Regions from separate parts of the Pseudomonas sp. MF08831 genome, predicted to be linked through region 2. Evidence: riboswitches for the same ligand, from Rfam matches in the RefSeq annotation. Region 2 holds a riboswitch; the other holds the start of a gene.

Region 1 (14,311 bases), on a different contig from region 2:
CCGAAGCCGCTGGAGCAGATGCTGGAAAACATGTTTGTCGGCCGCCCCGTGGGTAATTACGACCGCTTGCTGGACTTCAGCACGGCGGTCACCGGCGGCCTGTTTTTCGTGCCCTCGGCCGACCTGCTCGAAGCGTTGGCCGACCGCCAGCCTGGGGCTTAGCTCGGCACGGTTTAACTCAAGAAGCCGGTGCTGACCGCCACGATCAGGAAAATCCCCAGCAGCGCGCGGTAGATCACGAACGGCCAGGTGGAGAACCGCTCCAGGAACTTCATCAGGCCCCAGATGGCGAAGAATGCCGAGACGCTGGCAACCACCAGCCCAAAGATCAAGTGTGACCAGGCGTGGGCGGGCATGTCGGCGTGCAGCAGCACCCACACTTCTTTCAAACCGGCGAGGGCGATGGCCGGCAGGCCCAGCAGGAAGGAAAAACGCGCAGCTTCTTCACGCTTGAAGTTCAGGAACAGCGCGGCGGTGAGTGTCGAACCGGAGCGCGACACCCCAGGAATCAGCGCGCCAATCTGCGCGATACCGACAATCAGCGCATCGCGCAGACGCATTTCGCTCATCTCACGGGTGTGGCGCGCGCGCACTTCGGCCACTGCCAGCAATACCGCCATCACCACGCAGGCAATCCCGATCACCATCAGGCCGCGTAGCGGCGAGTTGCAGGTATTCAAGGTCGAAGACAGCGCCAGGCCGGCAATCCCAATCGGGATAGTGGCCAACACAATCGCCACGGCCAGTTTGAACCACCGGTCGTTGTAGTCGCCGCGGCGCACCGCGCTGATGCTGCCGGTGGTCACCTGGCGCACGTCACGCCAGAAATAACTGACCACCGCCGCCAGCGCCGCCAACTGCATGGCCGCGGAAAACGCCGAGCCCGGGTCTTGCCAGCCGAGCAGGGCGGGCACCACTCGCATGTGGGCCGTGGACGACACCGGCAACAGCTCGGTAATGCCCTGGATTACGCCCAGGATGAAGATCTGCAGGTAGTCCAGGGAGGCAAAGCCCACATCCAGGCCGGCGGAACAGACGTTTGTCAAAATACGTGTCCTTGAAAAAAGAGGCTTTTGAAGAATCAGTGGGCGAAGTTTATTCTAAATGTTTCAGGATATTGGACGCGGAAAAGCAAATTCGCAATCGGTTCAGCAAACAGAAAGGTTATGCAATGTATTGGCGTGTGTATCACTTTTGTGAACAATGGGGCCTTGCGTATTTTCACCGAGAGCCCAATGTCTGAAACCACCGTCGAATTGATCCAGACCGGCCCCGATGCGTCTGAGCTGATCCGTAATCTTTACCAGTACTATGCCTATGAGTCGTCAGACTGGGAGCAGGAAGATGTGGAGTCGGATGGCCGTTTCTACATCCATGACGAGCACCTGACCCGCTACTGGCACGACCCGCAATGGAGCGCCAACCTGCTGCTGGTGGATGGCTACATCGCCGGTTTCCTGCTGATCGAAGGCAGCGAACTGCCGGGCATCGACGCGCTGGAACTGGCCGATCTGTTCATCCTCAAGCGCTACCGCCGCAAGGGCATTGGCCGCGCTATCGCCACCCAAGTGCTGCGCAGTGGCGAGGCCAATTGGCTGGTGCGGTTCTACGATCAGGATGAAGTGTCGCAGGCGTTCTGGCGCGCGGTGCTCGATGACCTGCCGCGCCCGGTGCAGATGCTTGAGCTGGATGACGATCCGCAGTTGGTCAGTTATTTGATTACGCGGGCCGCGCTGCATTAAACACGATGTTGAACTTGGCCGGGCACGGCCGCACTTGAACTCGTCGGCCGGTTTCGCCCTGAATGGCACACGCCCAAGGGCGTCGCATCTGCTCTATTCGCAGTGCGTTTTGCCTGAATATCCGAAGGGCACGGTGACCAGCCCTGACCGGGATACGGGTAAACAACCTAAAAGCCAAAGCCCTGATCACTGCCGCTAGGCACCCGCGTTGAACAACACTTGCTGCATCGCTTGCGGCGGCTGCCCGAACGCGCGCAGAAACGCCTGGCGCATGCGCTCGCGGTCACCGAAGCCGGTTTCGCGGGCCACCACTTCGACCGGGTGACGGCTGGTTTCCATCATCGCCCGGGCAGCTTCCACCCGCAGCGACTCGATGGCCTTGGCCGGCGTTTGGCCGGTTTCTTCGCGGAATACTCGGCTGAATTGACGTGGGCTCAGCCGGGCCACCTCGGCCAAGGCTTCCACCGACAGGTCGTGGGTCAGGTTTTCGCGGGCATAGGCCAGGGCCAGTTGCACGCGGTCGGATTTGGGGTCCAGTTCCAGCAACGCCGACAATTGCGATTGCTCACTGCCGCGGCGCTGGGCAATCACCAGCTTGCGGGCGATACGCCGGGCGAGGTCGCTGCCCAGGTCGGCTTCCACCATGGCCAACGCCAGGTCGACTCCGGCGCTCATGCCGGCGCCGGTCCAGACCTGGCCGTCAACCACGAACAGCTTGTCTTCTTCGAGTTGAATATCCGGGTAGCGCTTGCGAAACGCCGGCGCGTGGATCCAGTGGGTGGTGGTGCGCTTGCCTTCGAGCAAACCGGCTTCGGCCAGCACAAAAATGCCCATGCACAGCGAGGCCACGCGCCGCGACTGGGCAGAGGCGGCTTTGACCAATTCCAGCAGGTTGGCCTCGGGCAGGCGAAATTCCAGGTAGCCGCTGACGATCAGCGTGTCATAACCCTGTGGCCGAATCGGGCTGGTATTCACCGAAAAGCCCTGGGAGGTCATGACGGCGCCGCCGCTCTCCGAGACCAGATGAAACTCATAAGCCGGCTCACCGCGCAGCAGGTTCGCGCACTCGAACACCGAACCCAGGCTGAGGCTCAGGGACTGGAAATTCGGGTAAACCATCAGCGCAACGCTGTGCATCGTCATTCTCCAAAGGGCGCGGGAGAGGGGATTGTCGGCGGGTGCCAGGTAAACGGCAACCGACTTTGTGCCATGTCCGAAATCCTTGCGGATATGACATTGTTGAAGTTTTTCTCGACGCCTAACATCCCCTCAACGAACTAGACGACTGGTCTAATCGGGACGGGATAAATAATGACTAACGCGACTAACAGTACAAGGCAGACCATTCTGGATACGGCGCAATTGATTGTGAGCCGCAAAGGATTTTCTGCGGTGGGGTTGAACGAAATACTTCAAGCCGCCGATGTACCCAAAGGTTCGTTTTATCACTACTTCCATTCCAAAGACGCATTCGGCGTGGTCTTGCTCGACACCTATTTCGACCAATACCTCAAAGGCATGGAGCAACTGTTCCAGCAACCCGGACTGTCCTGGGCCGCCAGGTTGATGCGCTATTGGCACACCTGGATCGACAACCAGACCAGCTGCACCGACTCGGGCAAATGCCTTGCCGTCAAACTCGGTGCCGAGGTGTCAGACCTTTCAGAGCCAATGCGTTTGTCCCTGCAGCGCGGCACCACTCGCACCATCGCTTTGCTGGCCGAGGCCTTGCAGCACGGCATCCAGGACGGCTCGCTGGCGGTTCGGCAACACCCCGACAGCCTGGCTCGGCGCTTGTATGCGCTGTGGTTGGGGACCAGCGTCATGAGCAAGATCACCCGAACATCCGCGCCTTTTGACGAGGCGCTGCTGCTGACCCGACAGTTATTGGGTTGCCCTGAACCTGCTGATGCATACACCTACTGAAACCATCGATCGAGGCACTGGAAAATGAAAGTATTAATGGTACTGACCTCTCACGACCAGCTTGGCAATACCGGTCGTAAAACCGGCTTCTGGCTCGAAGAATTTGCGGCGCCCTATTACACCTTCAAAGACGCCGGTGCCGAACTGGTACTGGCATCCCCGGCCGGCGGCCAACCACCGCTGGACCCGGTCAGCGATCAGCCGGATGCACAGACCGAGCAAACCCGTCGTTTCGCTGGCGACCTGGCAGCCCAACAGGCCCTGGCCAACACCGTCAAGCTGGACACGGTCAACGCCGACGACTTCGACACCGTGTTCTACCCAGGCGGTCATGGCCCGTTGTGGGACTTGGCCGAATCGCAAACGTCGATCGCACTGATCGAGGCCTTTGAGCGTGCCGGCAAGCCGATCGGTTTTGTCTGCCACGCGCCGGGCGCTCTGCGTCATGTCAAGGCCGTGAATGGCGAGCCGCTGGTCAAGGGCCGTCGCGTTACCGGCTTCTCCAATGCTGAAGAAGCTGCGGTTGGCCTGACCGATGTGGTGCCGTTCCTGATTGAAGATGATTTCAAGGCGCTCGGCGGCCACTATGAAAAGGGTGCTGACTGGCAGTCTTTTGTGCTCGAAGACGGCTTGCTGGTGACCGGGCAGAATCCTGCCAGTTCCAGTGCCGTGGCCGAGGCCCTGCTCAAACTCACCGCCTGAATTAATCACACGCGTTATTGATTGGCGGCTCCTTGGAGCCGCCAATGCTTTTGCTCGCCCTGAATTTGGAAGTTTCACATGAATCATCATTTAAATACCCCGGTAAAACTGGGTCATCACACGCTCAATAACCGAGTTGTCTTGCCGCCTCTGACGCGTCAACGCAGCGCGCAACCCGGCGATATCGCCACCGACCTGATGGCCGAGTATTACCGCCAGCGCGCCACGGCCGGTTTCATGGTCAGCGAAGGCACGCAGATCGAACCGCGCGGCCAGGGTTACGCCTGGACGCCGGGTATCTACAGCCCGGCGCAAATCGATGGCTGGCGCAAAGTCACCGACGCCGTGCATGCCGAAGGCGGCGTGATCTTCGCCCAGCTGTGGCATGTGGGGCGTGTGTCCCATAATGCGCTGCAACCGGAGGGCGCCGCACCGGTCGCGCCGTCGGCCATTGCGGCGGAACAGGCGAAAGCCTTTATCGAAACCGGGCCTGGCGTCGGCGAGCTGATGCAGCCGCCCGTACCGCGTGCCTTGAGCAGGCTGGAAATTGAAGAGTTGGTAGGGCACTACGCACAGGCGGCGCGTAATGCGTTGGACGCCGGCTTTGACGGGGTGGAAATCCACGCCGCGAATGGTTACCTGGTCAACCAGTTCATCTCCGCCCACGCCAACCAGCGTGACGATGAATACGGTGGTTCACTGCACAACCGCCTGCGCTTTCTGCGCGAGATCGTCGAAGCCGTGACCGCCGTGGTCGGCCCGCAACGCCTGGGTGTGCGTTTTTCTCCGCTGTTCAGCGGCACGGACCAGGACCGCGTGTACATCGGCCTGGTCGAGGAAGATCCGCATCACACCTACATTGAAGCGATCAAGGTGCTTGAGGCATCGGGCATTGCCTATGTGTCTATCGCCGAGGCTGACTGGGACAATGCTCCCGACCTGCCCGAAACTTTCCGTCAGGCGGTGCGCAGCACGTTCAGCGGGCGCATCATCTACGCCGGTCGCTATACCGCTGAGCGCGGGGCAACACTGGTGGAGGCGGGGCTGGCAGACTTGATTGCCTTCGGCCGTCCGTTCATTGCCAACCCGGACCTGCCGCAGCGACTGTTCAACGGCTGGCCGCTGAACCCGCTGCGGGCGCAGGGCATGTACGGCGGCTCGGAACAGGGCTACACCGATTACCCGGCATTCGCCGAGTAACTATTCGATGCCCCGGCACAGCTGCGTTGTCGGCGCCGTCGAGCAGTAGCACGGCGGCGAAGGCGGCGGGGCAGGCAACAACAGGGTGACCCTGCCGCCGCCATCGCAGCCTTGCTGGCTCTACAGCTGCCACCGTTGATCTTCAGCAGGGCAGATGAGCGTCATTCCACGCGCAACACGATCTTGCCAATGTGATCGCCGCCTTCCATCCGCGCATGGGCCTGGGCGGCGTCGGTGTATTCGTACACCTTGTCGATCATCGGCAGGCAGCGTCCGGCGGACAGCACCGGCCACACGTATTCGCGCAGTTGTTCGGCAATGGCAGCCTTTTCGTCCTTGGTGCGTGCGCGCAGCAAGGAGCCGGTGATGACTGCGCGCTTGCCGAGGATGGTCAGCAGGTCGACGTCATTGGCCTTGCCGCCGCCGAGGAAGCCCAGCATCACCAGGTGCCCGTCCATGGCCAGGGACTTGAGGTTATTGTTCAGGTACGAGGCGCCCATGATGTCGAGGATCACATTCACGCCCTTGTTGTCGGTCTTCTGCGCGATGACCTCGGCGAAGTCCTGCTCGCGGTAGTTGATCGGCTCGGCGCCGAGCTTGGCGATCGCCGCACATTTGTCGGCGCTGCCGGCGGTGGCGAACGCCTGGATACCGTACTCGCGGCACAGCATCAAAGCGGTGGTGCCGATGCCGCTGGTGCCGCCGTGGATCAGCACGCGCTGGCCGGTATGAGCGTCACCCAGGCCAAACAGGTTGGCCCAGACGGTGAAGAACGTTTCCGGCACGGCGGCGGCTTGAATCCAGTCCATGCCATCCGGAATCGGCAAGGCCTGGCTGGCAGGCACTGCACAAAATTGTGCGTACCCACCGCCGTTGGTCAGGGCACACACCTTGTCACCCAGCGCGTACTCGCTGACACCTTCGCCCAATGCAACCACTTCGCCGGCCACTTCCAAACCTGGAATGGGGCTCATGCCGGGCTTCATCGGGTACTTGCCGGCGCGTTGCAACGCATCCGGGCGGTTGACGCCGGCCGCGTGCACGCGGATCAGGATTTCACCGGGACCTGCCACCGGCACATCGGCCCGGCGTGGTTGCAGGACCTCGGGGCCGCCAGGGGCGGTGATTTCGATCAGGGTCATTTCTTTTGGCAGTGACATGTGCGATTACCTGCAGCGATGAGCGTATGGGTTGGGACCGCGTCGGGCAGTCGCCGGTTCAGCCGCATCATACCGAGGGTCAGCGCCGGTCGAAAAAAAAACCGGGCAAGCCCGGCAAAATAAGGAGAGGGTGATTCACTCGCTTCAGCGATTGAGGAACGCCAACAAGTCTTCGTTCAACTGCTGGGTGTGGGTGGCGGCAAAACCGTGCGGCGCATCCTTGTACACCTTCAGTTGCGCGCCCTTGATCATCTCGGCCGCGACTTTGCCGGTGGTTTCGAACGGCACGATCTGGTCGCCGTCACCGTGGATCACCAGGGTTGGCACCTCGATCTTGGCCATGTCCGGGCGGAAGTCGGTCTCGGAGAACACGGTGACACAATCCACGGTCGATTTAAGCGACGCCAGCAGCGCGACCTGCAAGGTCTGCGTCAGCACGCCCTGGGAGACTTGCTGGCCCTTGTTGATGCCATAGAACGAGACATTGAAGTCGCTGATAAATTGCGCGCGATCCTTCAGCAGCCCGGCCTTGATGCCATCGAACACTGCGGTAGGCACGCCCTGCGGGTAATCCGGTTTTTGGCCGAAGATCGGCGTGACGGCGCCCAGCAGCACGAGGCCGGCCAAACGCGAGTTGCCGTGGCGAGCGATGTAGCGCGCCACATCGCCGCCGCCCATCGAGAAGCCCACCAGGGTCACGTCTTTAAGGTCCAGGTGTTCGATCAGTTGGGCGATATCGTCGGCGAAGGTGTCGTAGTCGTTACCGGTCCACGGTTGGTCCGAGCGGCCAAAACCCCGGCGGTCGAAGGCGATGGTGCGAAAGCCACGGCTGCTCAGGTATTCCATCTGGTATTCCCACATGTCGGCATCCAGTGGCCAGCCGTGGCTGAACAGCACGGGCTTACCGCTGCCCCAGTCCTTGAAATAGATCTGGGTACCGTCTTTGGCAACGAATGTGCTCATGGAAAACTCCTTAGGGTCAGGGGGCAAACGCTAAATCTCACTATCGCGTTAAACCGGCCCAGGGGCTTGTACGGATGTGCTCGGTTGAACGCTTGCGCGTCTGCGTTGGTCCACTGACCTCTACCGTCAGTTCAACAGGTGAACCAAATGGCCAAGACTTACAGCTACGCCGCTCGGGATTCCAAGGATGCACTCAAGCCTTTTACCTTCGAGCGCCGCGCGCCGGGGGCGGACGACGTTCAGATCGATATTCTCTATTGCGGCGTGTGCCACTCCGACCTGCACACCGTGCGTAACGAATGGCACAACACCTTGTACCCGTAGGTGCCCGGCCACGAAATCGTCGGCCGCGTCACGGCAGTCGGTGCCAACGTGAAAAAATTCAAGGTCGGTGACCTGGCCGGTGTCGGTTGTATGGTCGACAGCTGCCAGCACTGCGCATCCTGCGCCGAGGGCGAGGAGCAATACTGCGAGAACGGGTTTACCGGCACCTACAACGGCCCGGTGTACGGCGGCGAAAATACCTTTGGCGGCTACTCGGACAATATCGTGGTCAAGGAGAAGTTCGTGCTGCGCATCTCCCACGATGATTCGAACCTGGCGGCCGTGGCGCCGCTGCTGTGCGCCGGCATCACCACTTACTCGCCGCTGCACCACTGGAAGGTGGGGCCCGGCAAAAAAGTCGGGGTGGTCGGCCTCGGCGGGCTAGGGCATATGGCGGTGAAGATCGCGCATGCCATGGGCGCACATGTCACGCTGTTCACCACCTCGCCGAACAAGCGCGAAGACGGCCTGCGCCTGGGTGCCGATCAAGTGGTGGTGTCGAAGGACCCGGACGAGATGGCCAAGGTCGTCAACAGCCTGGACTTTATCCTCAACACCGTTGCCGCGCCGCACGACCTCGATGCGTTCCTCAACCTGCTCAAGCGCGATGGCACCATGACGCTGGTCGGCGCACCCGACAGCCCGCATCCGTCGCCGACGGTGTTCAACCTGATCTTCAAACGCCGCAGCCTGGCCGGTTCGTTGATTGGCGGTATCCAGGAAACCCAGGACATGCTGGACTTCTGCGCCAAGCACAAGATTGTCTCGGACATCGAGATGATCGACATCCAGGGCATCAACGAGGCGTACGAGCGGATGCTCAAGGGTGACGTCAAGTATCGCTTCGTGATTGATATGGAGAGCTTGAAGAAGGAAAGTCACGCGGCTTAAAACGCTGCAGACCTGCTGTGGGAGCGGGCTTGCTCGCGAAGGCGCGGGGTCAGTCAAAAAATGCATCGACTGATTCGCCGCCTTCGCGGGCAAGCCCGCTCCCACGTTTGTTCAGTGCGAGCCGTTAAGCCGACAAATGCTCGTAGAGAATCGTCGCACCCACCAGCATCAACACCACGCCGCCGACCATTTCGGCGCGCTTGCCCACCACCGTGCCCAGCACCCGACCGAGCATCATGCCGATGGTTACCATGGTCATGGTCGCCAGGCCGATGGCTGCCGACGCCACCAGAATATTCACATCAATAAAGGCCAGGCCCACACCGACGGCCATCGCATCAATGCTGGTCGCAAAGGCGGTGATGGCCAGGATCATGAAGGAATGCTGGGTAGGCTTTTGCGCCTCCTCATCGTCCGCCTTGAGCCCGTTGTAGATCATGTGCAAGCCCAGCGCGACCAGCAGGGTAAAGGCGATCCAGTGATCCCAGTCCTGCACCCAACGCGTGGCCGCATGGCCGATGGCCCAGCCGATCATCGGCGTAATGGCTTCGATCACACCAAAGATCAGGCCGGCGCGCAGTGCTTCGGCCAGACGCGGTTTGTGCAGGCTGGAGCCTTTGCCGATGGCCGCCGCAAAGGCGTCCGTGGACATGGCCAGGGCGAGAAAAATCAGAGAAATGGGGTTCACGGTGAGGCTTCCAGTCGGGCTGTATGAGTCAACGACACAACCACACGCCCGACTTTAGGCATGGATGTGTCGCTGGTCTCACCAACCTCAACGGTGTTCGTACCACGGCAGGTTGCCGAATATGTTGATACGAACGCTTCTGAGCGGGTCAGAAGCCGGTTACTCCCCAACGAAGGGGCGCATCATAGACAGCCCAATATGAAAATTGCGTCAACGCCCTTCAAATACCGGTGGACGGCGCTCGGCGAACGCTGCCAGCCCTTCACCGAAATCAGCACTGGCGCACGCCTGGCGGCGCAGTTCGGCGATGTGCTCCATGGCTTGCACGGGCATCGGCTGCAGATCTTCGAGGATGCGCAGTTGTTCCTTGACCGCCTGAATCGCCAGCGGCGCCTTGGCCGCAATGCCCTGGGCGTATTCCAGGGCGGTGGCCTCGAGGGCATCGGTAGGCACCAGCCGGTTGATCACGCCAAAGCGCTCGGCCCGTTGGGCGTCGAGTTTTTGCGCGCAGAAGAACATTTCCTTGAGCACATGAATCGGCAGGTTATTGAAGAACCGCAACAGGCCGCTGGTGGTGTAGGGCAGGCCGATGTTGGCCGGGGTCATGGCGAAGCTGGCGCTGGGGTCCGCCACCACCAGGTCGCAGCTCATGGCCAGGTCCACGGCGCCGCCCCAGGCCGAGCCCGAGATCAGCGCGATGACCACGCCAGGGTAGGCGCGGATACGCCGCAGTACTTGCTCCAGCGGTTTGCCGTAGGCGACGGGGTCGCGGTCACGCGCCACTTCGCCGATATCGTGGCCGGCGCTCCATACGCTTTGGCCGACGTCGGCGCCGAGGATCACCACGCCGACGCGCTGGGCGGCGAGGGCGACCAGGCTTTCGTCCAGGCTGTCGAGCAGCTGCGCGCTCAGGGCATTGCGCTGGCTGGGGTTGCTGAAGGTCAAGCGCGCAATGCGCGTGTCGAGGAGCTTGAGTGACACAGTGGCAGTCATGGTGCAGTTCCTGTTGAACGGTCGGGTGGAGTGGCCTGCAACAGCACGTTGGCCTGCAGCAAGGTTTGCACCGAGGCCGGATCAAAGCCGGCTTCGAGCAACACCTCGACGCTGTGTTCGCCTAACAACGGCGGTGGCCGCTGCGCGCCGGCCTGTGCGGCCTCGGTGAACACCGGCGTCACCACCTGGCGTAATGCGCCCAGAGTGGGATGGTCCAGGGTTTGGGTCAACCGGCTGTGCAGCACCTGTGGGTCGGCGAACACTTCGTCAAGGGTGTTGATGGGGCCGGCGGGCAAGCCGGCGGCGGTGAAACGCTCGGTCCAGTCGCGTTTGCCGCGGGTTTTCAAGCGGCTCTCCAGCAGCGCTTTCAACGCATCGCGGTGCTCCACGCGCGCTTCATTGCTGGCAAAGCGCGGGTCGTCCGGCAGCTCGGGCAGGTCCAGCAGCACACACAGCTTGCTCCACATGGCCGAGGTGATCGGCGCCAGGTTCAACGGGCCGTCCAGGGTCTGGAACACGCCGTATGGCGCGATCACCGCGTGGGCATTGCCGGTGCGCCGTGGGACATCGCCCAGGCTCAGGTAGCGCTGGCCGTGCACGCTGAGCAAACCCATCAGGCTGGCAAGCAACGAGGTGTGTACGTGTTGGCCGCGACCGCTGCGTTCACGCTCCAGCAGCGCAGCAAGGATGGCGGTCACCAGCCACATGCCCGACGTCAGGTCGCCGATGGCGGTGCCGGTACGGGTAGGGTCGCCGTCGCTGAAACCGGTGAGGCTCATCAGCCCGGAGTAGCCTTGGGCGATCTGATCAAAGCCCGGCCAAGTGCTCATCGGGCCGTCACTGCCAAAGGCGTTGATGCTGCCCAGAATCAGCCGTGGGTTGCGGGCGCTGAGCACCTCGAAACCCAGGCCCATGCTCTGCAGGGTGCCGGGTTTGAAATTCTCGATCACCACGTCGGCGCCGTCGATCAATTGCTGGATGGTGTCCAGGCCGCGGGGGTTGCGAAAGTCCACGCACAGCCCGCGTTTGTTGCGGTTGCACGACAGGTAGTACGTGCTCACGCCACGGTCGAACGGGCCCCAGGTGCGGCTCATGTCGCCGGCGGGGCCGGGTTCGACCTTGATCACATCGGCGCCCAGGTCGGCCAGCACCATGCTGCAGAACGGGCCGGACAACGCGCGGCTGAGGTCAATGATCTTGATGCCTTGTAACGCTTGCATGGGCGTCTCCAAATAGGGTTACTGCGGCAGGGTCTGGTGGCGGGTTTCAACCGCAAACGGCAGGATCAGCACGCCCAGCACGAAGGCGGCGGCGGTCCAGGCAATCGGTACGCCGATAGAGCCGTACGCATGGATGGCCGCGGCCAGCAGGAAGTTGACCCCGGCACCGATAAAGCGCCCCACCGAGGCATTGAACGCAAAGGCTGTGGCGCGGATGCGGGTTGGGTATTGCTCGGGCAACCACAGGGAAAAGATCGCGAAGTTGCCGCCGAAGAACCCGAGGAACACCAGCGAAATCATGAATAGATGCAAGCCGTCGTCGAGGTAGAACACCCAGCCGAACGCAAACACGATGGCCGCCGCCATGCCGATAAAGTACAAGCCCAAGGCGTTGCGTCGGCCCACGCGTTCCGCCAGCCATGGCGCCACCAGGCAGCCCACAATCGTGCTCAGCGACAACACCGCCGCGCCGATGGACGCCAGGTGCACGGCGCCGACGTGATCGATACCGGCGCGGGTGGCCAGGGTGACCACGGCGGTGGCTTCGTACACCGAACCGGCCCACAGGCCGACAATCGCCACGCCGACCAAGGCTGAACTGGTCAAGGTGCGGCGGCGAAAGGCGGGCGCAAAGATTTCCCACCAGGGCGTGCGCGGGGCGGCCTTGACGATGTGGCGCTGCGGTTCCTTGACCTTCAAGGCGGTGTAGATCGCGACCACCGCCGGGAACAACCCGCACAGGAACATCACGCGCCAGCCATAGGTGGCGCCGACGGTGTAGTTGAGCAACGCGGCGATGAAGAAGCCCAGGTAATAGCCGGTTTGCAGGTAACCGGCGCCCATCTTGCGGCGGTCCTCGGGCCAGCTCTCGGCCACGTAGGTGCCTGCCAGCGCCCATTCACCGCCGACGCCGATCCCTGCGATCAAGCGGAAAATCGCCAGTTGCCAGAGGTTGTCGGAAAACGCCGCCGCGCCGGTAAACAGCGAATACACCAGAATGCTCGCCGCCAGCACCTTGACCCGGCCGAAGCGGTCGGCCAGCGGTCCCCAGATGAACGACAAGCCCCAGCCGACCAGAAACAGCCCGAACATGATCGAGCCGTACATGGCGATATTCGCGGCGGTGGGGGCCAGGCCCGAGCGCGGCAGCAGTTCGGTAAGGGCGGGGATCAGCACCAGGGCGAAGATGACGGAGTCCACGCCGTCCAGGACCCAGCCGAGGTACACCGCCCAGAAGCCGCGGATCTGCTCGCGGGACAACGGTGTTTTGTAGGGTTTTACCCGCATCGCCGACGCGATTAACGTTTTGGACATGACGACCTCCCATGGCCCTGAGCGGGCCTTTTTGTTGTGAGGTCAATCTAGGCTTGAGGGTCATAAGCAACAAATATGAAATTCCTTTGGTGGCATCGGATTTCTATATAGAGTCGAGGCTTTCCGGGAGGCTCCCATGGACCTGCGCCAGTTGCGGTACTTCGTCAAAGTGGTCGAGTGCGCCAACATCACCCGCGCCAGCGAGGCGTTGCACATCGCTCAACCGGCGATCAGCCAGCAGATGCGCAACCTGGAGCAGGACATGGGCATGCAACTGCTGGAACGCAGCGCCCAAGGCGTGGTGCCCACCGCCGCCGGCCAGACCTTGTACCGACACGCCGTCGACCTGTTGCGCCAGGCCGATGCCACCCATGAACTGTTGCGCCAGGACGCCGAGTACCCGCAGGGCAAGGTCTCGGTGGGCATGCCCTCGAGCACCGCGCGGATGCTCGCGATGCCGCTGGCACGCACGATTCGCAGCCGTTATCCGGGGATCAAACTGGAGCTGATCGACGCGCCAAGCGCCGACCTCGCAGGCCTGATCACCGTGGGGCGCGTGGCGCTGGCGGTCGAAGTTGATGGCGTGCCGACACGCGGCGTGGTGTCCCAGCGGTTATTCAGTGAAACCCTGTACCTGGTGGCATGGCCGGAATTTGAATTGGCGCAGACGTCGGTGAGCCTGCAGAGCCTGGCGCAGATGCCGTTGGTGTTGCCTTGCGTGCCCAACACCATTCGCAGCCGCGTAGAGTCCGCCATGCAGGAAGCGGGGCTGCCATTCGCCGTGGAGTTTGAAGCCAATTCCACTGATCTATTGTTCTCGGCGGTACGGGCGCGCCTTGGGGTAACCATCCTGCCGTGGGCGGCGGCGCACGTGGAGTTGGCGCAACAGTCGCTCAAGCTGGCGAGCATCGATCACCGCTTGTTCAGCCGCGAACTGTCGTTGTGCTGGCCGGATACGGCGGTGCACAGCAATGCCGTGCAGAAAGTCAAAGAGACGATTCTGGAATTGTTCGAAGCGTTTGAGCAGCAACAAGGCTGGGCGGCGGCTGGCTGATTGCGAACCGGCCGCCGCTGCCCCTTGGATGGGTCTTGATCGGGTCGCGAGTGTGCGGCGGCAGGGTCAGCACGAACGCGTTGGACTGCTCGATCAGCGACATGACCCACATGCGGTACACGCTGTGGGTGGTC
Region 2 (14,311 bases):
TGTGCAGTTCCTCAGCTACGCCAACGGGCACATTTGGGCGGACCTGCACACCGGCGCCGTTCGCGCTAAATAGTGGGACCGCAGGTATCTACACAACTGTTGGCGAACACAAAATCTGCAGCAGGCGAGCTTTTGTGGCGGCCTTTTATGCTGCGATGGTGGCGGCTCAGTGGGCCCAACTGTCACTGATGCACCGCCATCGCAGGCAAGGCAGCTCCCCCATAGGTTCTTGGTCGCTTCCGAAGCGTGTGTGCCGCAGGTAAACTGCGTTTCCCGTGTAATGTCTGCAGGCTGGAGTCGGTAATGCGTAAAGATAAGAAACAGGTGATTGGTGACGAGATTGGCGACGACCAGATCAAGTTGTTCCTGGACTTCGAGCCGGTTGACGCAACTTCACCGTCCCTGCACAAACTGATCAAAGCCTACCGTGGCTTGCGCATCGACGACTTCGCGCGGTTCCTGGGCTTTTTCAAGGAAGCCGGCCTGGATCTGGACGGCAAGGACGAGCATGGCCAGACCTTCGTTGACCTGATCAAGGATCAGCGTAACGCCGCCGAGTACATTGAGCTGATCGACAACGCTCGCGGCTGATTATCCAAGCCACACAAAAACGCCCCGTTCTCATGCCGAGAGCGGGGCGTTTTTTATTGCGTCGAAGCCTTATGCGTAGCTTTCGGCTTCGTTGCTTTGCTCAACCAGTTCCAGGCTGATGTTGTTCTGCGTATTGATCTTGCGATACAGCTCGGCATCGGTCTCCAGGACTTTTTCGCGCGCCGGGAAGATCTCGTGCAGTTTGGCCGCCCACTCGCCCGCAGCCTTTTGCGGGAAGCAGCGCTCGATCAGTTCCAGCATGATCGACACGGTCACCGAAGCACCTGGAGACGCGCCCAGCAGGGCGGCCAGCGAGCCGTCTTTGGCTGCAACCAGCTCGGTGCCAAATTGCAGCACGCCGCCTTTTTTCGGGTCTTTCTTGATGATCTGCACCCGCTGACCGGCCACTTCCAGGCGCCAGTCTTCGGCTTTCGCCTCAGGGTAGAAGCGGCGCAGGGATTCCAGGCGCTGCTCCATGGATTGGCGCACTTCGCTGACCAGGTACTTGGTCAGGTCCATGTTGTCGCGAGCCACGGCCAGCATCGGGCCGATGTTGCCGGCGCGAATCGACATTGGCAGGTCCAGGAACGAGCCGTGCTTGAGGAACTTGGTGGTAAAGCCGGCATAGGGCCCGAACAGCAGGGACTTCTTGCCATCGACCACACGGGTGTCCAGGTGCGGCACGGACATCGGCGGCGAACCTACCGCGGCCTGGCTGTAGACCTTGGCCTGGTGGTGCTTGACCACCTCCGGGTTGTCGCAGCGCAGCCACTGGCCGCTGACCGGGAAGCCGCCGAAGCCTTTGCTTTCTTCGATGCCCGAGGCTTGCAGCAGCGGCAGGGCCGCGCCACCGGCGCCGAGGAACACGAACTTGGCGTCGACTTCACGGCTGTTGCCGCTGTTGACGTCCTTGATGCTCACGGTCCAGCCCGCGCCGTTGCGCTTGAGGCCAGTGACGCGCTTGCAGTACTTGACCTGAGCATCCGGTGCGCTGGTCAGGTGCGACAGCAATTGATTGGTCAGGGCGCCGAAGTTGACGTCGGTGCCATTCATCACGCGGGTGGCAGCGATTTTTTCGTCGAGCGGGCGGCCCGGCATCATCAGCGGCATCCACTCGGCCATCTCGCTGCGGTCTTCGGTGTAGTGCATGTCCGAGAACGCGTGGTGCTGGCTGAGGGTTTCAAAGCGTTTCTTGAGGAAGGACACGCCCTTTTCGCCCTGCACGAAGCTCAGGTGCGGCACGGGGCTGATAAAGGATTTGGACGAGCCAAAGGTGCCTTTTTTGGTCAGGTACGCCCAGAACTGCTTCGACACCTCGAACTGGGTGTTGATGTGCACGGCTTTCTTGATGTCGATGGAGCCATCAGCGGCCTGCGGTGTGTAGTTCAGCTCACACAGCCCGGCGTGACCGGTACCGGCGTTGTTCCACGGGTTGGAACTTTCCGCGGCACCCGAATCCATCAGCTCAACGACTTCCAGCTTGAGGCCGGGGTCGAGCTCTTTGAGCAGTACGGCCAGGGTGGCACTCATGATGCCGGCCCCTACCAGTACTACGTCGACTGCTTCGTTATGCGCCATTTAACGCGTCTCCAAAATCTGCAGCACCAAATTGACGGCATGGCTGCCAGGAGTGACGGGGCGGTTCACGTGTTGCCCCAGATTACCCATGGCCAGGATCGCCATGTCCGATTCGCAATTCTTTGCAACTTCAGCACACGCTTCCTGCCGGGCTAATCTGCCTATGAACGCATTCATAGGCGCCTGTGGCAATTCGACTTATGGTCAAAGCGTGCGATTTGTGCAACCAATCCGTAGCGGACAGGCTCAAGCTCCGGTGTTTGAGGAGTGCTCGGTCCTGTGTGGTTGGGCTGTTCCAGACGCTGATGGTGCTTGTACAAACGCCAAACTATTCATTTGCTCGCCACACTCTTGTGAAGTTGTGAAAACCCGTTTTTTCACGCTCTTTTGAAGACGTGAACCTCAAAAAAGGGCTGCCCCAGCCTGGCACCTGGCCCGCAAACCTCTGCCGACACGCGGCAAAACAGGCAAACAACTCAAGTGGCCGAGCGCAATGGCAGCTCTGGCAGATTCGGTAAGGCGGGTGGGTTGCAAAGAAAACAGCAAGCGCGCCAGCTTCACTCGATCTGTGTGGGCGGCTCTCTGTGGGCGATTCATGGGTTAATACCGAGGCATTAACGATGCTGCGAGGCCCGATCAGGAGACGTCCTTATAATCGGGGGGAGATTGTAGCGAAGAACGCCGGGGAAATGGGCGTGTTTTATGACTTTTATTCGTGTCTCGGTCAGGAGGCCAACGCATGCCGGGGTTGTGCGTGCATAACCTTCGGGCTGACCCGCGCGCTTGCCGGCAGCGGGCGGTGCATCCAGCCCAGATGAGTCTCCGAGACTTCCACCCAACCTTCGCCGACAGGCGGCAGGTTGCACTGCTTGAACGCCAGGCAATGGCCGTGCGCATCAAGCAGCGCATAGTGGCGATGACGGGTGTGTTGCATGAACAATGACTTGAGAAGGCGCATGGCTTTGTACCTGTTGCGTTACATGCTTGAAGGTTGCCAGTGTGGCATGACATTGGAATGACGGATTTATGCGAAATTGTAATTTGAGCATGCCTTCAGCTGCCGTTCAGGATGGCTGGTGAGTGGCGCGCATGCACCGTTATACTGGCGCCCTGTTTGCATCTAGTCCTGGAGAAATGAGTATGTTGCAACGCCTGTTGTTCGGTTTGATCACTGTGACCAGTTTGACCCTGGTTGGCTGCGCCAACAGCCCGCAACAACTCAGCCCGCAACCTAAAGTCACCGCGCAGCTGGCGCCTGTCGGTCACGGCCAGCCGGTATCGGTGCGTGTGGTGGACGGTCGTCCGTCGCCGACGCTGGGTTCGCGTGGTGGGCTGTACCCTGAGACCGCGCTTATTTCGGTCACCGGTCAAGACGTGCTGCCCAAGCTGCAGGCCCAGGCCGAAGCCGCCGTGCGCCTGTTGGGCTTCACACCGGCCAACTCGCCGGGCGCGCCTCAGCTGACCATCACCCTGGCCGAACTGAAATACCAGTCGCCCAAAGAAGGCTTGTACGTGACTGAAGCCTCCATTGGCGCGACGTTCAAGTCCGACGTCAGTGCCGGCACCCGTCGCTACAGCGGCCGCTACGGCGCATCGCTGAATCAGCGTTTCGGCATGTCGCCCAATCAAGAGACCAACACCAAGCTGGTCAGCGACGTCCTCAGTGACGCCCTGACTCGCCTGTTCAAAGACCCAAGCATCGGCCAACTGCTCAGCGCGCAGTAACCCTGCATAAAAAAACCGGGCTCAGCGATGAGCCCGGTTTTTTTACGCCTGTCGCTTCATGCCGCGGTTTCGACATAAAAGTCCAGCACACTCACACCGGTGAGCAGGTCCAGCTCCGGCAGGTCGGCGTGCTGGTGCCCGCCCAGCGCGCAATACACCAGCCAGTGGCGATCCTGGACGTTGAAGGCGAGTGCGCCAACCAGCGCCTCTTGCTCATCGTTTGGGGCGATCAAATACAGCCGATCCTGGTTTTGCGCATGCAGCATGACAAGCTCCCGGGTGTTCGAAGGGCAACAGCGTGGCTTGTTAAGGTGACGTTCAGGTGACGCTGTAAATTAATGGATACATTGATCGTACTTGGGGGACGGAACGTTTCAGCGGCAGGAGGCCAATATCACTCAGGTTTGTATCTGAATTGATACCAGCACACTGTACGACTGAGGTTTGCGATGGCGCTGCCTGCACTGCTGATCAATGTTGTGGCTCTACTGGTGGCCTGCCCAGGCGCAGCGCTGCTGTTCATCACCCGTTTGCGCGAGCAGCGCGCACTGGCCGATCTGACCGCGCAAAGCGAAGATCGCGCGATTGACCAGCCGATGTTGTTTCTGGATGTGCGCACCGAACGGGCGCATCGTCTGGCTTATCGCTTAGGGTTTGCCTGCCTCGGGCTGGCGCTGGCCACGTCCTGGCTCAGTACTCACCTCTAAAAAACACCACAAAACAAATGTGGGAGCGGGCTTGCCCGCGAAGGCAGGGGCTCAGTCGATACATCCTTGACTGAACCCGCGCTTTCGCGTGCAAGCCCGCTCCCACATTTTGCTTCGGTGTTTACAGTGCAATCCCGGCTTTAACCCGATATTGATTCCTCACCGGCGTCGCGTACTGCACCACCAGATACGGCCGGTGCTCGGCCGGGCACTCACTCAAGCGCCGTTCCCACTCCGCTTGCGCCTTGGCCAACTCGTCGGCCGGGAACACCTCGGCCGCCGTCGGCACCTGCAATTGCGGGTCGGCGTCGCTCCACTGCGCGTACGCCAGGTAATGCACCGGGAACAGGCGATAGCCGCCGAGAATCTGCCGGTCCATTTCCACCGCCAGCAACTTGGTGTCCTCGAAACGTTCGGTGATCGGCGGCGCAAAGTTCACATGCACACGGCCCTTGTAGCCGGTGATGCCCAGGGCGATGCTCACATCATCCTCGCCCGGCGCCTTGCTGTAGGTGCCGGTGGTGGCGCGGATATACAGTTCGCGGGCCTTGGCCGTGTCGCAGGGGTCGTATTCGTAGCTGATCGACACCGGCGTCAGGTTCAGCGACTGGATCACCTCGGCAAACGGCTCATCCTTGCGGCTGACGTGAAACATCTTGAGGATCGCCGACTCGGTGCGATCGTCGCCATCCTTGGCCCGGCCTTCGGCCTGGGCGATCCAGATCGACTGACAGTCGTTGCGGATCGAATGGTTGATGTAGGCCGACAGCAGGTTATACGCCGCCATCTTTTCCTTTCGCCCGGTGATCGAGCGGTGCACGATGAAGCTCTTGTTCAGGCGCATCAGGTCGCTGACAAACGGCTTTTGCAGCAGGTTGTCGCCAATGGCAATGCGCGGCGTCGGCAGGCCGGCGTGGTACACGGCGTAGTTGACGAAGGCGGGGTCCATCACGATGTCGCGATGGTTGGCCAGAAACAGGTAGGCGGTGCCCGACTTCAGCTGTTCGACGCCGGTGTACGTCACCCCGTCGGTTGCGCGGTCAATGGTGTGGTCGACGTAATATTCGACTTTGTCCTGCAGCGTGGCCACGGTGGTGACACCGGCGAACTCGCGGCGCAGCTTGCGGGCGATCATCGGCTTGAGCAGCCAGCCCAGGGCGCCGGCAAAGCGCGGGAAGCGGAAGTGGGTCAGGATGTCCAGAAAGGCCTTGTCACTGAACAGACGCGCCAGCACTGCCGGGACTTCGCTGTCGTTGTAAGGTCGGATGGTATCGAATTCGCCCATCATGCTCTCTTGTTAGAAACGGCTAGTGTAAGTAAAGGAAATATCAGGGTGCGGCCGCAATATTGGCTCTGCCGTGAATAGCCCTGTAAATAGACCGGCGATTATACGCACAAGTCACCTGGGAGACCGCGATGCTGGAAACCGAGTCGTACGATTGTCCTTATTGTGGTGAGCCGGCTGAGGCCGTGCTGGACCTTTCCGGCGGCGATCAGTCATACATTGAAGACTGCCCGGTGTGTTGCCGGCCAATAATTTTTGATCTGCAGGTACACGATGACGAATGGATGCTCACGGTCCGTAGCGAAAACGAGTAACAGGTACGCCCATGCAGCGAATCTATGAACCGGAAAACCTGATGGAAGGCGAGTTGCTGCAACAAATGCTCGCCAGCGAGGGCATCGAGGCGCACCTGGTGGGGCGCCATTTGCTCGGCGGTACCGGCGAATTGCCGATTTTCGGCCTGCTGGGCCTGGAGGTGGACAACGACCAGGCCGTTTACGCCCGTGAGCTGATTACGGCCTACATCGGTGCGCAACCATTGCCCGGCGATGAACCCGACAGCTTTCCCGACGTATTGGTCTGTTAGGCTGTCGGTCGGTTTACCCAAGAGTCGTGTTACCCCATGTGTGGACGTTATGCCCTGTTTCGCTGGAACCCTACGTTTGCTGCCTTGCCGGGCTTCCCGGCCGACCAGCAGGCCCAGTGGAACATCTCCCCGAATGATTCGGTGCTGATTCAGCGCTTGAGCGAAGGCCAGCGCACCCTGGCGCGCGCGCGCTGGGGCCTGACGCCGCCCTGGCTGACTGACCTTTCCCGCACCCCGGCCCATGCCCGCGCCGAAACCCTGGCCGAGCAACCGATGTTCCGCGAAGCCTTCCGCCAGCGCCGCTGCCTGCTGCCCGCCAACGGGTTTTACGAATGGCGCGGCACCCAGCGCAAGCGCCCGTACTGGCTGACGCCGGGCGAGGGCTCGACGCTGTTTTTTGCGGCGATCTGGGAAGCGTATCCGGTGCAGGAACAGGTGTGGCTGAGCACCGCGGTGGTGACCCAGGCGGCGCAGAGTCAGCGGCGGCCGTTGATCCTGGATGCGGCGGGGCAGGAGGCGTGGCTGAATCCGCAGACGCCGTTGCCGGTGTTGCAGGGTTTGCTGGCCAGTGAGCCGGCTGCGTTGCGCGAGCGGGTGTTGGCCAATATGGTCAATGATCCGAAACTGAATGGGCCGGAGTGCCTGACCCCAGGCTGAAGTCGGGCTCACTCCATGCCAGCTCCTCCATTTGAAGGTGTTCACACATCAAAATGTGGGAGCTGGCTTGCCTGCGATAGCGGCCTGAAGACCACCGCCAATTCCTAAACCTTAAACTGATTGATCAAGCGCCGCTGCTGCTCCGCCAGCTTGGTCAACTCCGCACTGGCTGCGCTCGATTCATCCGCGCCGCCCGCCACTTCATTGGCCACCTGGCCGATATTGATCACATTGCGATTGATGTCCTCGGCCACCGCGCTCTGCTCCTCGGCGGCGCTGGCGATCTGGGTATTCATGTCGTTGATCACCGATACCGCCTGAGTGATCGTCTCCAGCGCCTCGGCCGCCTTCGCCGCATGCTGCACGCTTTCATCGGTGCGGTTCTGGCTGTCTTCCATCACCTTAACCACATCGCGCGTGCCTTGTTGCAACTGCTGGATCATGGTCTGGATTTCTTCGGTGGCCTTCTGCGTCTTCTGCGCCAGGTTGCGCACTTCATCTGCCACCACCGCAAAACCACGGCCTTGCTCGCCGGCCCGCGCGGCCTCGATGGCGGCGTTAAGCGCCAGCAGGTTGGTCTGCTCGGCGATCCCGCGAATCGCTGTGAGGATCGCGTTGATGTTCTCGCTGTCCTTGGCCAGGGTTTGCACCACGCCCACCGCTTTACCGATTTCCTGCGCCAATGCGCCGATAGACGTCGAGGTATCACGCACGATGCGCATGCCCTGGCTTGCGGCCTGGTCAGCGTGGCTGGCGGCTTGCGCGGCCTGGGTGGCGTTGCGCGCCACGTCCTGGGCGGTGGCCGTCATCTCATGCACGGCGGTGGCTACTTGGTCGATCTCGACCATCTGTTTGTGCACGCCCTGGTTGGTGCGAATCGCGATGTCGGCGGTGTGCTCCGACGAATCGCTGACCTTCTGCACCGAGCTCACCACCTGGGTGATCATGCCCTGCAGCTTGATCAGGAAAGTATTGAAGCCGGTGGCAATCGCGCCCAGTTCATCGGCCCGGTCACTGGTCAGGCGGCGCGTCAGGTCGCCTTCGCCCTGAGCGATGTCATTGAGCATGGCCACCATTTGCTTGAGGGGGCGGGCGATGCCGTGGCCCACCAGCCAGATCACCAGCAAGCCGAGGCCGGCGATCAACAGGCCCACCATGGCCATGCCGAAAGTGTCGGTCTTGCGCTGGGCTTGCAGGTCGCTTTGCAGTTTTTGCGAATCGGCCATCACCGCGTTCAGCGGCAGTTGCAGCATCAAGGTCCACCGCGCTTCGGCCTGGCCGATGCTGAAGGGCAGGAACAGCTCGATGTGCCCGTGTTCCTTATCGATGTCGTAGCGCACTTCGCCGACTTTCAACTGGCCGAGATTGGCCAGCGCGTTGCTGTCGAGCAAGTCAGCGGCTTTTTCGCCCAGCTTGCTCGCGTCCTTGGTGTAGGCCACCAGGCGACCGTTACTGGAAATCAGCGCCAGTTCGCCGGCGCCGTTGTAGAGGTTCTGGTCGGCGCGGGTGAGCATGTCCTGAATGAAGTTCACCGACAGGTCGGCGCCGACGATGCCCTGGAAAGTGCCGTCGATCATGATCGGTTCGATAAACGAGGCCAGCATCACCATCGCATCGCCGACCTTGTAAGGCGCAGGGTCGATGGCGCAGGGCTTCTTGCTTTCTTTGGAGCACAAGTAGTACTCACTGGCCCGCACGCCGGTGGCGAGGATGTTCTGGTCGTTGACGTCGGCGAGTTTGTCCAGGCCCAGGCTGCCATCGGCGTTGCGGTACCACCACGGCAGGAAGCGCCCGTCGGCGGCCATGCCGACGATCGGCGTGTTCACGTAGGCGGCGTCGTTATGGTCGATCGCATTGGGTTCCCAGCCGATATAGGCGCCGAGGATTTTCGGGTTGCGCACCACGGTTTCGTGCAACAGGTTGATCAGTTGTTCGCGGCCCACTTGCAAGGCCGGTTCGCCCTTGGCGTCTTTCATGCCGAGCAGGGCGTTGGCCGTGGCCAGGCCTTTGGCGGTCACCAAGGGTGCTTCCAATTCACGCTGGATCAACGTGGCCTGGGTGTGCGCCAGGGCGGTGAGCCGTTGCTCGATGATCTGCTCGAACTGCGCCTGGGTGCGTTCCTGCACCAGTTCCTGGGTGCGCGCGCCGGCGAACACCGCGTAGAGCACCAAAACGGCGACCACACTCAGCACGATGGCCCCGGTCAGTGCTGCGACAGAAAACTGAATCGACTTGAATTTCATGAAAGCTCCGGGCGCAGGGGCAGGTGGGCTGCCTTTGTGTATCGGCCACGGGCTCGGGAGGCTTAAGGCTCGGCGGGTGAAATAGTGCCGGATGTCGCAAATGGACTGTTGGCCGCCGCTGTGGGCAGGTGGGATGTATCTGAAAGTTAGCGGTTACACGTCTGTTGTATCTGGCGCCGATACACATGAGCGCCTAGGATACGCGCCATGTTTTCAGGGAGCGTGTTCATGAAGAAGTCATTGGCGGTAAGTGGGTTGGTTGCGGCGATGCTGCTGGCGGGTTGCCAGTCGGTTAACACCACCAGCGGCGGCGCCGTCGGGGTAGAGCGCAAGCAGTACATGTTCAGCATGTTGTCGAGCCAGGAAGTCGACCAGATGTATGCCCAGTCCTACCAGCAGACGCTGGGTGAGGCGAGCGGCAAAGGCATGCTCGATAAAACCAGTGCCAACGCCAAGCGCGTGCAGGCCATCGCCAATCGACTGATCGCCCAGGCGCCGACCTTTCGCCCGGATGCGGCGCAGTGGAAGTGGGAGGTGAACCTGATCAAAAGTGATGAGATGAACGCCAACTGCGGGCCTGGCGGCAAGATCTTCGTGTACAGCGCGTTGATCGACAACCTCAAGCTCACCGATGACGAACTGGCCGCGGTGATGGGCCATGAAATCGCTCACGCCTTGCGCGAACACGGCCGTGAAGCCATGTCCAAGGCCTACGGCATCGAGATGGCCAAGCAGGGCGCCGGTGCCTTGTTCGGTCTGGGCCAGGACAGCCTGGCGCTGGCCGATACGGTGGCCAACTACGGCATGACGCTGCCCAACAGCCGCGCCAATGAAAACGAAGCCGACCTGATCGGCCTGGAGCTCTCGGCTCGTGCCGGCTACAACCCGAACGCGGCCATCACGTTGTGGAACAAGATGGCCAAGGCATCGGAAGGTGCGCCGCCTGAGTTCATGAGCACGCACCCGGCCTCCGACAGCCGAATCGCCTCGTTGCAGGCGGCGATTCCGAAAGTAATGCCGCTTTACCAGCAGGCCAAAAAATCCTGAGTTAACGCGGACCCATGTGGGAGCTGGCTTGCCTGCGATGCAGGCGGGTCGGTCCTTCAGAAATACCGAGTTGATGCCATCGCAGGCACGCCAGCTCCCACATTGGATGGGGTTTACAGGTCTAGATCCAGCCGCTGCTTTGCATGGCCTTGTACACCGCCACCACTGCCAGAACGAAAAACGCCGTAGCCGCCAGTCGACGAATCAGGGTCAGCGGCAGTTTCTCCGCGGCGAAATTCCCCGCCAGAACCACCGGCACGTTGGCAATCAGCATGCCCAGGGTGGTGCCGATAATCACCAGCCACAGCTCAGGGTATTGCGCCGCCAGCATCACCGTGGCGATCTGCGTCTTGTCACCGATTTCGGCGAGGAAGAACGCAATCAGCGTGGTCAGAAACGGGCCGAACTTGCGCGTGGTACTGGCTTCGTCATCGTCGAGTTTGTCCGGCACCAGGGTCCACAGCGCCGTAGCGCAGAAGCTCGCCGCGAGGATCCAGTGCAACACCGCATCCGAGAAGAAACTGCCGAACCAGGCGCCCACGGCACCGGCAGCCGCATGGTTGGCCAGGGTCGCGGCGACGATGCCGGCGATGATGGGCCAGGGTTTGCGAAAGCGTGCAGCAAGGATGAGCGCGAGCAGTTGCGTCTTGTCGCCGATTTCGGCCAAGGCAACGATTGCGGTAGGAACGAGTAATGAATCCAGCATCAGGTAAGTTTCCAGGGGCGGGTCGACACGGCTATGACACGTACAGCCTTCCCGCCCCGGGTAAGGTGTGCGTGTCATAGGTCTTGTCAAACCCCGGTCCGTCTGTGCGGACTCCTGGGTCGCATACGCCATGGTCTGCTGACCAAGTATGTTGACGTATGCCGGACGAGCGTGGCGCTCGTGGGAGACTACTCCCCTAGGACGGAGCGGATTCTGCCTAGGCAAAATCCATTCGGCAAGCCTTCTTTTTCAAAAAGCCATCAGCCGCGTTTGGCACGATAAATGCGAAAACCGTTGCCTTCGGCCTTGATTGCACACACGCCCAAGTGCTCTTCGATCAGCGGTTGGTACTTGAGGAAGCTGTTGGCCACCAAGCGCAGTTCGCCGCCTTTTGCCAGGTGTTTCGCCGCTTTTCGCAGCAAGTTTTCCGTGGCGAAATAATCGGTGTGCACGCCGACATGGAACGGCGGGTTGCTCAAAATCGCGTTCAAACCCATCGGCGCAGCGTCGATGCCGTCCCCGGTCAACACCTCGGCTTCCAGGCCATTGGCCGCCAACGTCAGGCGGCTGCTGGCGGCGGCGAACGCATCCACGTCAAGCATCGTCACCGTGTTGTGCGGGTAGCGACGCTTGACCGCAGCGCCCAGCACGCCGGCGCCGCAGCCAAAGTCGAGCAAGTGCCCGCTGGGCAACTTGTCCAGGTGTGCAAGCAACAGCTCGGTGCCGCGATCCAGGCGACCGTGGCTGAACACGCCCGGCAGGCTCACCACCTTGAGCGGCCCTTCGGCCAGCGGCACTTCAAACACATGCGCCAGGCTTTCCAGTTCGACCGCTTGCGGGGCATTGGCCACGGTGACCTGCCACAGCTGGCAGTGCCGCGCGTTGTCGAGCTTGCGGGGCTTGCCGAACGGAATCATCTGCTTGGCGGCGCTTTCGATACCGCCTTTTTTCTCGCCGACCAGAAACAGCTCGGCGCCGGGCAGGCGTGCGGCCACGGCGTTGAGCAGGTAATCGGTGAGGTCCTTGGATTTGGGCAGGAAAATCACCGCCGCATCAAACCCGCGTTCGGGCACGTTCACGCCGAAATGGCTGCGTTCGGGGAAGCGTGCGTCGAGCGCCGCCTGGTCGCCGGCATGCCAGCTCCAGCCGTAGGCATTGGGCAGGCGGCCGAGCAAATCGTCGGCGGGCAAACCTACCAGCAGCAGGTTGCCTTGAAAAAGTTCGGCCTGACGAAGCAGTACTTCACTGCGCGGATCCATGGTCTGCTCCTTGAAAAGGGGCGCAGTTTATCAACTGACGACGCGCAGCGGGGTGCCGTTGAAAAAGCCACGGGCGTTTTCCGCCAGTTGGCCAACGATGCGCTGCCGCGCTTCGCGACTGCCCCAGGCGTTGTGGGGCGTCACGATCAGGCGAGGAATGTCGCCGGCCAGCAGCGGGTTGCCGTTTACCGGTGGCTCCACGCTCAGCACATCGGTGGCCGCACCGCCCAGATGGCCGCTGCGCAACGCGTCCGCCAGGGCTTGTTCGTTGATCAAGCCACCGCGCGCGGTGTTGACGATAAACGCGCCGGGCTTGAGCAGCGCCAATTCGCGAGCGCCGATAAAGTCGCGGGTGTGTTCATTGAGCGGGCAGTGCAGGGTCAGCGCGTCGACTTGCGCGAGCAGTTCATCCAGTGGCACGCGGTCAGCGCGGGCAGGGCGGCCCGGAATCGCGCCGAGCACCACGCGCATGCCGAAGGCTTCGGCCAGGCGCGCGACGGCGCTGCCCAGTTCGCCGTGGCCGAGCAGGCCGAGGGTTTTGCCCTCCAGCTCGACAATCGGGTAATCCAGCAGGCAGAACTGTTTGGCTTGTTGCCATTTGCCCGCGCTGACGTCGCGTTGGTAGTCGTTCAGGCGCGTCGCCAGATTCAGCAACAGCATGATCGTGTGCTGCGCCACCGACGGCGTGCCGTAGCCCTGGCAGTTGCTCACCGTAATGCCATGGGCGCGGGCCGCGGCGAGGTCGACGTTGTTGGTGCCGGTGGCCGATACCAGGATTAGCTTGAGTTCGGGGCAGGCTTGCAGCGTTTCGGTATTCAGCGCGATCTTGTTGCTGATGACCACTTGAGCGCCTTGCAGGCGTTCGACCACATTCTGCGGCGTGGTGTGCGCGTAAAGCTGCAGGTCGCTGAAGCTGTTGCGCAATTCGCTGAGGTCCAGGTCCCCCAGGTCCAGGGACGGGTGATCAAGGAAGACGGCGCGGCGATTGTTCGTCATCAACTGTACCTTTTGCGACAGGGTTCGAAGGCGTAATCTGCCGAGCCTATCAGATGAAATAATCAGTTACTTAATGGAGTGAGCATGTACGCCGCCGAGTTTTTGACCGTAGCCTTGATTCACTTGTTGGCGGTGGCCAGCCCCGGCCCGGATTTCGCCGTGGTGGTGCGCGAGAGTGTGACCCATGGCCGTCGCGCCGGCACCTGGACCGCTTTGGGTGTGGGCTCGGCGATTTTCCTGCACGTGGGCTATTCGCTGCTGGGGATTGGTTTGATCGTGTCGCAGTCCATCGTGCTGTTCAACGCACTGAAGTGGGCGGCGGCGGCGTACTTGTTGTACATCGGTTTCAAAGCTTTGCGTGCGCAGCCGGCCAAGCCGGTTGCCGAGGGCGAGTTGCGGCCTGAAGTGGGTGAGCGCACTCCGCGTGCGGCGTTTACTGCGGGGTTTGTGACCAATGGTTTGAACCCCAAGGCCACGCTGTTTTTCCTGTCGCTGTTTACTGTAGTGATCAACCCGCACACGCCGCTGGCGATCCAGGCTGGGTACGGTGTGTACCTGGCGGTGGCGACGGCGTTGTGGTTTTGCCTGGTGGCTATGTTGTTCAGTCAGCAGCGGGTACGCGCGGGATTTGCGCGGATGGGGCATTGGTTTGATCGGACCATGGGGGCGGTTTTGATTGCGATTGGTGTGAAGCTTGCGTTTACGAGTATGAAGTGAGGGGTGGGCTTTGGTTTGTGCTGTGGGAGTGAGTGCATATCCGTTGCTGCGGTAACGGCCACTTAGGGTTCCGCTCTTACAGCGGGTCACTTTTGGCAAACGCCCCAAAAGTAACCAAAAGGTCTTTGCCCCACCACTCGGCACCTCGCTTAGGCTCGGTGTGCCCTCACTCCGGCTTGAATCCGTGGGCCGCCGCGACGGGCCATCCATGGCC

What was found. A riboswitch is a leader RNA that binds a small molecule or an ion and turns the genes downstream of it on or off. The one in region 2 is predicted to bind manganese.
Region 1: it holds a riboswitch for manganese, as region 2 does, so the genes downstream of both, mntP (manganese efflux pump MntP) here and AC19YS_RS12995 (TMEM165/GDT1 family protein) in region 2, are expected to answer to the same signal.

What each region holds. Positions count from the first base shown of each region.
Region 1 covers NZ_JCBCUX010000011.1:221,420-235,730, reverse strand. Annotated here, with positions in the region: gene AC19YS_RS22385 (Dyp-type peroxidase) at 1-162, shown strand, start outside; gene AC19YS_RS22380 (undecaprenyl-diphosphate phosphatase) at 174-1,046, opposite strand; gene AC19YS_RS22375 (GNAT family N-acetyltransferase) at 1,167-1,742, shown strand; gene AC19YS_RS22370 (GlxA family transcriptional regulator) at 1,938-2,879, opposite strand; gene AC19YS_RS22365 (TetR/AcrR family transcriptional regulator) at 3,054-3,668, shown strand; gene AC19YS_RS22360 (type 1 glutamine amidotransferase domain-containing protein) at 3,693-4,370, shown strand; gene AC19YS_RS22355 (alkene reductase) at 4,449-5,570, shown strand; gene AC19YS_RS22350 (NAD(P)H-quinone oxidoreductase) at 5,732-6,730, opposite strand; gene AC19YS_RS22345 (alpha/beta fold hydrolase) at 6,875-7,693, opposite strand; partial or broken gene AC19YS_RS22340 (NAD(P)-dependent alcohol dehydrogenase) at 7,841-8,908, shown strand; gene mntP (manganese efflux pump MntP) at 9,033-9,596, opposite strand; yybP-ykoY riboswitch at 9,609-9,776, opposite strand; gene scpB (methylmalonyl-CoA decarboxylase) at 9,807-10,589, opposite strand; gene AC19YS_RS22325 (CaiB/BaiF CoA transferase family protein) at 10,586-11,809, opposite strand; gene AC19YS_RS22320 (MFS transporter) at 11,828-13,123, opposite strand; gene AC19YS_RS22315 (LysR substrate-binding domain-containing protein) at 13,260-14,177, shown strand; gene AC19YS_RS22310 (hypothetical protein) at 14,110-14,311, opposite strand, start outside.
Region 2 covers NZ_JCBCUX010000005.1:242,533-256,843, forward strand. Annotated here, with positions in the region: gene AC19YS_RS12925 (hypothetical protein) at 1-73, shown strand, start outside; gene AC19YS_RS12930 (PA4642 family protein) at 304-591, shown strand; gene mqo (malate dehydrogenase (quinone)) at 661-2,169, opposite strand; gene AC19YS_RS12940 (hypothetical protein) at 2,894-3,127, opposite strand; gene AC19YS_RS12945 (YajG family lipoprotein) at 3,310-3,894, shown strand; gene AC19YS_RS12950 (hypothetical protein) at 3,951-4,160, opposite strand; gene AC19YS_RS12955 (hypothetical protein) at 4,344-4,601, shown strand; gene AC19YS_RS12960 (1-acyl-sn-glycerol-3-phosphate acyltransferase) at 4,723-5,886, opposite strand; gene AC19YS_RS12965 (CPXCG motif-containing cysteine-rich protein) at 6,018-6,200, shown strand; gene AC19YS_RS12970 (putative signal transducing protein) at 6,212-6,472, shown strand; gene AC19YS_RS12975 (SOS response-associated peptidase) at 6,509-7,129, shown strand; gene AC19YS_RS12980 (methyl-accepting chemotaxis protein) at 7,234-8,076, opposite strand; partial or broken gene AC19YS_RS12985 (methyl-accepting chemotaxis protein) at 8,092-9,372, opposite strand; gene AC19YS_RS12990 (M48 family metallopeptidase) at 9,601-10,419, shown strand; gene AC19YS_RS12995 (TMEM165/GDT1 family protein) at 10,541-11,125, opposite strand; yybP-ykoY riboswitch at 11,214-11,335, opposite strand; gene AC19YS_RS13000 (methyltransferase) at 11,386-12,384, opposite strand; gene AC19YS_RS13005 (2-hydroxyacid dehydrogenase) at 12,415-13,380, opposite strand; gene AC19YS_RS13010 (LysE family translocator) at 13,465-14,097, shown strand.